3 regions of the Flammeovirga sp. SubArs3 genome follow, and region 1 is predicted to be linked to each of the others. Evidence: riboswitches for the same ligand, from Rfam matches in the RefSeq annotation. Region 1 holds a riboswitch; each other region holds the start of a gene.

The links. Region 1 has a riboswitch for cobalamin ahead of QL232_RS19770 ((2Fe-2S) ferredoxin domain-containing protein). Riboswitches for the same ligand answer to the same signal wherever they lie in the genome.
Region 2: it holds a riboswitch for cobalamin, as region 1 does, so the genes downstream of both, QL232_RS00250 (ribonucleotide-diphosphate reductase subunit beta) here and QL232_RS19770 ((2Fe-2S) ferredoxin domain-containing protein) in region 1, are expected to answer to the same signal.
Region 3: it holds a riboswitch for cobalamin, as region 1 does, so the genes downstream of both, QL232_RS17765 (InlB B-repeat-containing protein) here and QL232_RS19770 ((2Fe-2S) ferredoxin domain-containing protein) in region 1, are expected to answer to the same signal.

The regions. Positions count from the first base shown of each region.
Region 1 covers NZ_CANDOA010000007.1:234,298-237,580, reverse strand. The annotation lists gene cbiB (adenosylcobinamide-phosphate synthase CbiB) at 1-818, shown strand, start outside; gene QL232_RS19775 (AAA family ATPase) at 818-1,357, shown strand; cobalamin riboswitch at 1,358-1,555, shown strand; gene QL232_RS19770 ((2Fe-2S) ferredoxin domain-containing protein) at 1,690-2,478, shown strand; gene QL232_RS19765 (hypothetical protein) at 2,475-3,283, shown strand, end outside.
Region 2 covers NZ_CANDOA010000001.1:63,330-66,612, reverse strand. The annotation lists gene QL232_RS00255 (BamA/TamA family outer membrane protein) at 1-857, shown strand, start outside; cobalamin riboswitch at 1,298-1,501, shown strand; gene QL232_RS00250 (ribonucleotide-diphosphate reductase subunit beta) at 1,661-2,638, shown strand; gene QL232_RS00245 (ribonucleoside-diphosphate reductase subunit alpha) at 2,729-3,283, shown strand, end outside.
Region 3 covers NZ_CANDOA010000006.1:165,165-168,447, reverse strand. The annotation lists gene QL232_RS17770 (hypothetical protein) at 1-94, opposite strand, end outside; gene QL232_RS17765 (InlB B-repeat-containing protein) at 147-1,523, opposite strand; cobalamin riboswitch at 1,646-1,821, opposite strand; gene QL232_RS17760 (Lacal_2735 family protein) at 1,945-2,106, opposite strand; gene QL232_RS17755 (SDR family oxidoreductase) at 2,112-2,807, opposite strand; gene QL232_RS17750 (thiamine-binding protein) at 2,899-3,192, opposite strand; gene QL232_RS17745 (hypothetical protein) at 3,250-3,283, opposite strand, start outside.

The DNA.
Region 1 (3,283 bases):
AGCGTCTAAATAATGGAAAAAATAAGTTTTTAAAAGGAGCTTTATTAACGATTACTTTAGTGAGTTTATCATTTGTAGTTCCTTACTATGTACTAAACTATATTGATGAGTTAAATACTATTGTATCAATACTTCTTAGTGTCATTTTATTGTTTTACTGTTTAGCCAATAAAACATTAGTAAAAGAAGGAATTGCAGTGTTTAATGTATTAGAAAAAGAAGGATTAGAGGCAGGGAGAAAAAGACTTTCTTGGATTGTAGGTAGAGATACTTCAGCATTAAATGAACAGCAAATTCGTACGGCTACCCTTGAAACTATGTCTGAAAACTTAAGTGATGGTGTAATTGCCCCCTTGTTCTATTTTGTCATTTTAGGAGTTCCCGGAGCAATGGCCTATAAAATGATCAATACTTTTGATTCTATGATTGGCTATAAAAATGACCGCTATGAACAATTTGGGAGATTTGCAGCCAAACTAGATGATGTTGCGAATTATATTCCTGCCCGACTAACAGCTTTTTTTATGTTGGTCGTTTCATTTCGGTTCGGAGGTTTGGCAACAGTTTTCACTGAAGGAAAAAAACATAGTAGTCCCAATGCGGGGTATCCGGAAGCTGCTTTAGCCTATATTCTAAAAGTGAGATTTGGTGGTCCTAATTATTATGGAGGCAAATTGGTAGAGAAACCATATATCGGAACTAATCAAAGATCTATTCTGCATCAAGAAATTTATAAAGTAGCAAATATCAACTATAGTACTAGTTGGTTTTTCGTTTTACTCATTGCTTTTTATCTCATTTTAATACAAGTCTACTAATGAGTATTTCTATCATCTCAGGAGCAGCAGGTACAGGAAAAACGACCTTGATTAATACGATTGAAAGGTCGAGTGTATTAACAATGCCCGAAGCCTCGCGTCAGGTGATAATAGATGAACAGAAATATGGAAGAGAAGGCATGCCATGGAAGAACGTTGAACGGTTTAGTGAACTAGTCTTTCAAAGAACATTAGATCATTTAAGAGAATATTCCGAAGCAATTTTTTGTGATAGAAGTATTATTGATACCATTGCCTACCTTCGGTTTCAGGAGAAACCAGTTCCTGATTACTTAACATTGTTTCCTTTCCATCGATATTATAAAAAAGAGGTATTTTTTGCACTTCCTTGGGAAGAAATATATACCAAAGATCCTCAAAGGCCAGAATCATTTTCTTATCAGCAGCAATTATCACCTGTTTTAGAGAAAACTTATCTGGATTATGGATTTGAGATAGTTTATTTACCATTTACATCAGTACAGAGCCGTTTAGACTTTGTTCTTAACAAGGTTTGCTTACCAACTAAAATTAAGTAAATTTGCCACTGCTGAAAAGGAGTTCCTAATGTTGGAATGAAAAGGGAATTTGGTGTGAATCCAAAACTGTACCCGCAGCTGTAAGCTTTCGTTTTCTTTCGAAAACAATTTTGTTACAATGAGCCACTGTTAAGATAAATGGGAAGGAGTAACAGAAGAAAGCAAGTCAGAATACCTACCTTTTTTTGCAAACAAGAAAACAAACTTTCGGGAATAAAAGTTGTGACCTTCAATCTATTAGTACACTTTGTTAGTTTTACTAACTTGCTAACAATAAACAGATTGTCATTCTATTATCCCCAATTGTTGCTATTCATCAAACAATCTGAATCATGGGGAAAAACATTGCTGAGACTCAACAGATTTTTTTATTTTGTGATGGTGGATCTTGCCAAAAAGCAGGTTCTGAGGAAGTAGTACGAAATGTAAGAGCTTACCTTAGAAATAGCGGACAATGGGACAGTACTCATACGATCAAAACTAGATGTAATGGCCGGTGTGAGGATGCTCCAACATGTATTGTTCAACCCAACTATTGGTACAAAGATCTCACTCCACAAAAGGGCTTAGAAATTATTAAAAGCCATTTGGAACACCAAAAACCCGTTGAAGACTATTTACTCTATCAAGATGAATGGTCTGAGATAAAATCGGAGAAAGAAAGAGGTGCTTTTACTCCAAAACCATTTTCTATAAAGATGGACTCAGAACTTGGAGAATGTCGAATAACAAAAGGCTTTGCCTCTGATCAATATACCTATCCACTTTTTCTCTATTTATCGGAAAATAGTCCATATTCTACGCTTTCTCTTGCTAATCGAACATCATTTTCATTTAGTGAAATTAAAAATGTCAATTACAGTCAAAAGTATACTCTTGAACTAGAATTGGCAGAGGAAACAATAGAGTTGATTATCGCTCCAATTGATCAGAAAAATCAAAATCTAGTCAAAAAGAGAATTGCAGTAGTTGAATATTTTGAACAGTTGGACTCCTTAAAAAAAGGGATTCGACTAAAAAATAAATTTGGTGAAGAACTTGGGCTAATTTGGCTTGAAAACCATGCTTGGCAATACTGTTTAGAAGTACAATTAAAAGGGATAAAATTGGAAACAGTATGAAAAGAAAGGTGACTATTGTAGGAGTAGGTTGGTTAGGAAAACCATTAGCCAATTGTTTAAGAGAAAGAGGGTTTGATGTGAGAGGTAGTGTTGCCTCAATAGAAGAATTACTCACTTTTGAACCTTCAGAACAAATTTCACTGATTAAAATAGAAGAAGATAAAATTCATGGATGCTGGAGTGATTTTATCAATTCATCTGATGTTTTAATTATTTGTTTTCCTCCTGCTGACCGGAGAGATCAAAATGGAGTGTATGTCAAACAAATTGAACAATTGACAAAACATACACCTACTCATCAAAAAGTCATCTTTGTAAGTTCCACTTCTGTCTATCCAAATACCAATCAATCTATTCAAGAATCAGATCATTTCACTCCTGAAAGTATTGGAGGGAAAAATATATATCAAGCAGAAAAAGTATTACGTCAACATTTTGGAAAACAATTGACAGCTGTCCGAATGGCAGGTTTAATTGGAGGAGGACGTCATCCATCTCAGCTACTAAGGGAAAATAGGGTCTTGAAAAATCCAAATGTGCCAGTCAATGTTATCCATCAAACCGATGCGATAAATTTGATTGTAGAGGTGATAGAACAGGACCTTTTTGGGGAAGTGATTAACGGCTGTGCAGGCCTTCATCCTATTCGAAGGGATTTATATACAAATGCTGCAGTAACCTTAGGGTTACCTCTACCCATATTTAGAGACAGTAAGAGTTTTGCTTTTAAACTGATTGATAATAGTAAATCAAAGCGATTGTTATCCTTTGAATATATATATGATGATCCTCAAGCCTACTTCAA
Region 2 (3,283 bases), on a different contig from region 1:
TGAAGTTGGAGCATACTATTTTTACCAAAGATGAAAACTGGTTATTCGAAGGAACATGGGAGTATGCTAAATACCCAGAGAAATATTACGGTATTGGTGGGGACACTCCAAATAGCAATGAACAGTTGATGGATTGGACCAAAGTTGATTTCCGACAACAGTTTCTGAAAAAAATTAGAGATAAGATGTTTTTTGGTCTTCAATACAGATACGCTAATTTTTGGGATATAAGTGTTGGACCAAGAGAGGATGGAAGTTATGGTGATGTCTCTGAAATACCTGGGTATGCAGGTGGTTCACTTTCAGGATTAGGATTTGTGTACAAATGGGACACAAGAGACCTTGTATTGACACCTTCTGGCGGGCATTATATTGAAGCTAAAATCGAAACCTATAACTCTTTTTTAGGAAGCGATTATAAATTCGAACGTATTTACTTGGATGCAAGAAAGTACTTTGATGTGAGTAGAGAGAAAGAAGGAAAAACAGTAGTGGCTTTTCAGGGTATTTACAACTCAACATATGGTGATGTTCCTTTTAGAGAAATGGCACTTATGGGAGGTTTGAATATGATGAGAGGTGTCTATGAAGGTAGATATAGAGATAATAATATGATCGCCTTTCAAGCAGAAGTAAGACAGCATATGTTCTGGAGATTAGGAATGACAGCCTTTGTTGCAACTGCTAACGTTTATGAAAATAGCAGTGATTTTAATTTTTCAGAAACTAAACTTTCGGGAGGTGTTGGTGTAAGGTTACTGATTAACGAAGAAGACAAAGCATCACTAAGAGCGGACTATGGAATTGGCCCTGATGGAAGCTCCGGAATTTATCTAACTTTTGGTGAAGCTTTTTAAGATGACATCATTATTATTTTTTGAATAAAAAATCAAGACAATAATTCTGTTTGTTTGAAATTTACAAACAGTCATTAAGCTCATTTTTAATAAAAGGTGAATCATGAAAAAAAATCTTTTATTAAAAATGAGCTTTTTTTTCATGATACAACCCAAATTTAATTTTGTATATAGTCGTTATGTGATCTCTGAAAACAAATCCTGATTTATTGTGTTATATATTATATTTTTTTTTGAACGAGTAATACAAAAAATGTTTCATTGATTGGGACAGGTGTTACTTTTTGAAATATTAGAATAGTACAATTATTGATAGGTAGTTAGCTCTCTTCTTATTAGCGCTAATTTTTGATTCAGTCAAGTAAAAAATGATAAAATTGAGAATATTTTTTTTTATAAAATTACCATCAAAAATGTTTGCAATAATCACGAAAAGGCTATTTATTTGTTAAAACGAAGGTGCTGAAGTGAAGTTGAGAATGCTTCAGTGAAAAGGGAAATAGGTGTAATTCCTATGCTGTTCCCGCAGCTGTAAGTTTTTAGATGAGTTCAATTTTTAACCACTATATCTTTTGGGTATGGGAAGGGAGAATTTCATCACTTAAAAACGAGCCAGAAGACCTGCCATCGTGTGCTTAATTTACCTCCTTCGGGATAAGGGAGAGCAAATCGTTGATCTATCTTCTTTGAATGTTTTCAAAGTTTTAGTCAAAGAGTCTTGTAAAGTAAAATTAGCAAACGTCAAATGTGCGGCAACAAATTAGTTGTCAGTGTTGTTTACATTAAAAACTTTAAATATAACAATGAGTTTACTAGATAAACGTGTAGCTTACAAACCTTTTGAATACCCAAAAGCACAAGAGTTCATTGATGCAATTCATCAGACTTTTTGGATTCACTCAGAAGTGAATTTTGATGCTGATATTCAGCAATTCAAAACAAACTTAAGTGATCATGAGCGTGATGTTATTGGTAATATTTTAAAGACATTTGCACAAACAGAAACAAACGTTCAGGATGATTTCTGGGGTGTGATCGGACAATTTATTCCTAAGCCTGAGATTAAAGCAATGGCGATCACTTTTGCAGAAAATGAAGCTAGACATGCATCAGCATACGCTCGTTTAAACGAATTGTTAGATTTGGATAATTTTGAGGCATTCCTAGAAGATGAAACAGCTATGGAACGTCTTGAAATGTTATCACAAGTGACAGTTGATGCACAAGGAAATGCAAAACCAGAAGATTTACTTCAGTCGATTGCAATTTTCTCTTGTTTCACTGAAAATGTAAACTTATTCTCTCAGTTTGCTATTCTTCTTTCATTCAAAAAATTCAAAAACCAATTAAAAGGTATTGGTAATATCATTAAGTGGTCTGCGAAAGATGAAAACTCACATGCAAGAGCAGGTATGTGGTTGTACAACTCCATGATTGCTGAATACCCTGAGTTGAATACTGAAGAATTACAAAACCGTATCTATGAAGCGGCTAAGATTTCTCATGATGTTGAAGTAAGATTACTTACAGGCATCTTTGAAAATGGCGAGTTTGATTTCTTACCAATCAATCACTTGGTACATTTCATGAGAGACCGTTTAAATAAGAGTTTATCAGAAATTGGTTTAAAGCCAACTTTCGAAGTAGACAAAGAAGTACTTAAAGAAATGCAATGGTTTGATGAGGAAGTATTCGGTCTTGCTCATGATGATTTCTTTGCCGTACGTCCAACAGAATATACAAAGAAAACTCAGTCAGTTACCGCTGACGATTTATTCTAAGCAAAAATACTACAATACAAGGGAGCAGCTATTCTCCCTTGTAATTTCAATTTCTTTCTAAACACCACTACACACCCTCAGTTCTTAATTATGTCTGAAATTACTTTAACTGCTGAAGCATCTAATTTGGAAGCAAGCCCAAAATGGATGACTCATGAAGGATTGCAAACTTTAAATAACGGTTACCTATTAGAAGGTGAAACTGTAAGAGATGCTGTAACAAGAATTGCTAAAGCTGCTGCAACTCGATTAAAAAGACCCGATTTCGAAAAAAGATTCTTTGACGCTATTTGGAATAACTATTTATGTCCTGCTTCACCTGTATGGTCAAATATGGGTACAGAAAGAGGATTACCAATCAGTTGTTTTGGTAGTTATGTGCCTGATAGTATTGCTGGTATCGGTTCTACTTTAGCAGAAGTAATGATGATGTCGAAAATTGGTGGAGGTACTTCTATCAATATGTCTGATGTACGTCCTAGAGGTGCTGAAATAACAAATAACGGTACTTCAAACGGTGTATACCCTTTCTTGGAAATGTTTGATTCAGTAATCAACGGTACAAACCAAGGAAGTACAAGACGAGGTATGCTTGCTGCTTACCTTGACGTTGAGCATGAAGATATCGACGAATTTCTAACTATT
Region 3 (3,283 bases), on a different contig from region 1:
GATTATCAATAGGTTTATAGCTTGTGTCTTCAATCTCTGAATTATCACACCCAGAAATGAGTATTACTGGAAGTATTTTTAAAATATTTTTCATAATTAGAATCGTTTGGAGGGAATACTTTTACGTATTCCCTCTTAGTTAGTGTTTAGGGTAAGATTGAAGCGTAAACTTGCAATGTATCTTTGTTTAAAACAGAAACTGTTTCGCCTTCTACTTGGATAGTGTAGATATATCTATTCTGTTCTAGATGATCGTCAAATAAAGATGTATCACTTTCAGATAAATTCTCGTATGTGATATTCCCTTGGCCATCCTCCACTCTCTTTTTAATCGTTACTTCCTCAGTACCAACAACTACTGATAAACCTTTTTCAGCAGAATAATTCACTTCTCTAACGTTACCTCTAATAATTTCATCGAAAAACTCGATTCCGTAACGCATAGGTGCATTCCATTTTCCACCATCATAAGCAGGAGTTCCTGTTTCATCAAATTCCTCATTTCGCATATATCCAAAACCTAATTGAGGTGATGACATGTAAACATCTTTTACTAGATTAAATACATAAGTACCGCCCATCATTGGGTCATCGCTTGCTACTGATAATGGGAAAGTGAACATTCCGTAGTTTGAATGGCTATATAAGTCTTTTGAGCTATTTTCTTTATTATCAACAAGATAAACCTCAGTACCCCAAGCCCAACCTCTAGATAGGTAATTGAGTTGAGCTTTTACCATAATATGATCTCCGTTACTTAAACTATTAAAATCATCTCTTGAAATGGTCGCATATTCAAATGTAGTTTCTCCTGCTACGATTTTCCACTTTGCTATTAAAGTAATATCACCATTAACTTTTGAAGTAAAATCATAAAGTTCATCATTTAAATACCATCCTAGAAACTCATAATCTTCCTTTTGTGGATTTTCAGGTTCAGTTACTTCAGTATCTTCATCGACAGTTACTAATGTCATTTGCTCACCATTATTTGGATCAAAGGAAACAACATACTGATCAATGACTTCTTCATAAATTGCCGTCAGTTCAATATTAGAAGTAACAGCCTCTCCAAATTTAAATTCAGCACCATCTTCAGACCAGAATTTAAAGATAAACCCTTCTTTTAGTGGGATTTGAGGAGCTTTTAATAGATCATTTTCGATGACAGTAGCTACACTATCTTCTTGTCCATTGTCAAATTTATATGTGACTTGATAGGTGACTTCGATTTCTTCCCATAACGCCGTTAATGTAAAATCATCAACTACTTCTTTTGAAAAATCGTATTCTTGATCATTTTTCGTCCAATATAAAAATTCGTGTCCCTCTTTCGTAGGGTCCGTTGGCGTAGTCACCTTTTCGCCCGCTAAAACTTCTTGGCTTTCTATTTTTGTACCACCATTACAATCAAAATCAACAGTATATGCAGTGATTGATGCCTCTTCTTTATCACAACTGAATAGTCCAAATAATAAGAGTATTACGAAATAGAATGATTGTCTTGTAAATTGTTTGTTCATCACTTTGCTTTTAATAATAAAAATTAGGTGACAAAACTCTAGGTAAGCTTACATTTCTTCGATAGAGGGGATCTACCAAGTGGTACCATGAAATTTTTCAAACTTTATTCCCGAAGTTTTGTCTAAAAAAATAAATGCTTGGTAGGTCTCCTGACTTAGCTCTCACTTTTCGCCTTCTCGTATACTACAATGGCCTATTGAAAAATGACTTTTTGAACTTTTACAGTTGCGGGTACAGTTCTAGATTTTCACTAGATTCCCTGTTATTCCTTACGGAACCAATGCGAAACAAAAGTGGTGTGGTTTAATTTAATTCAAAGTGATGTTGATCATTATTTAATCTTATTAATAAATAATATTAAAAAAAGGTTTGCGGTATCTAATAACCACAAACCTTAACATAATACGATATTTAAACCGCTTATAATTTTTCTAATTCTTTTAGCACTTCGTTCGCTTCGTACATTTTTAGATCGCTAGCTTTTCGATCTGTATGCGACAAACGATGTGATTCTTCCAAAAGCTTCTTGTATTTCGCTTCTAATTTTTCTTTGGGTGATTTCTTTTTAAATAGTCCAAACATGATGATTATAATTTAAGTGTTGATATACCTCCATCCACATGCAAGATTTGTCCTGTCATCCAAGAGGATTGATCCGATAAAAGAAAAGCAGATAATCTTGCAATATCTTCAGCCTCACCAATTCTCTTTAATGGGTGAGTACTGGCATTCGCTTCCTTCTTTGATTCATCACTAAGTAATTTTGATGCCAAAGGAGTATCGGTTAATGATGGTGCTATTGCATTTACTCTAACCTTTGGAGCATATTCTGCTGCCAATGCTTTTGTTAACCCTTCTATCGCACCTTTTGATGCAGCTACTTGAGTATGAAACTTAAAACCTGTCTGCACTGCAACTGTTGAGTACAATACAATGCTCCCTTGTGATTTTCTCAGTTTATTGATCACTGCTTGTAAAACCTTTACGGCTCCGTTGACTTGAAGCTGAAAATCATCAATAAAACTTTGAGGCGTTAATCTTGTAAAAGGCATCAGGTTTATACTACCAGGACAATATGCTACTCCATTTAGTTCATCTGGAAGCTGATCAAAGTTATTGGTCTCCGAAAGTACATCATACTGTTGGTAATGTGTATTTTCGTTCTCAAACGTAGGCATTGTCTTATTATAAGTAGCAAATACTCTATTTCCACCTTCTGCAAGTGTTTTTACTAATGCTTCTCCTATTCCGGAAGCCCCTCCTATTATTAGATAATTTTTCATGGTCTACATAAGTGTTACAGAGAATTAACTACCTATGCTCGGAAATGTTTTCAATAAAAAAAGAGAACATCCAATGTTCTCTTCTCTCAGCCTAAACTTTACCTATTCTTTTCTCAATAGATTCTGTTTTCGCCTTAATCATCCCTGATTTATTTTTATTGTAATCCATGTTCATTACACAATAAATACGGTCAGAGATGGGATCCATAATCTTATAAGCATCGTCTACTACCTTTAATAGTTCAGTAACCGTTTCAGCTTCGATTACTGTCCCCATAGGAGAAAACTGATATGTAAGACCTGAATCTTTAATATGTTGTACTACTTTAGATACGTATTCTCCAATATGATCACCTTTGTCTATTGGAAAAATTGCAAAATTCATTATTGCACCCATAAATCATTAATTTTTGAAGTTTATGGGTACAAAACTAAGGAATTATTAAGGATGAACAACTGAAGTGGATGCTTTTAAG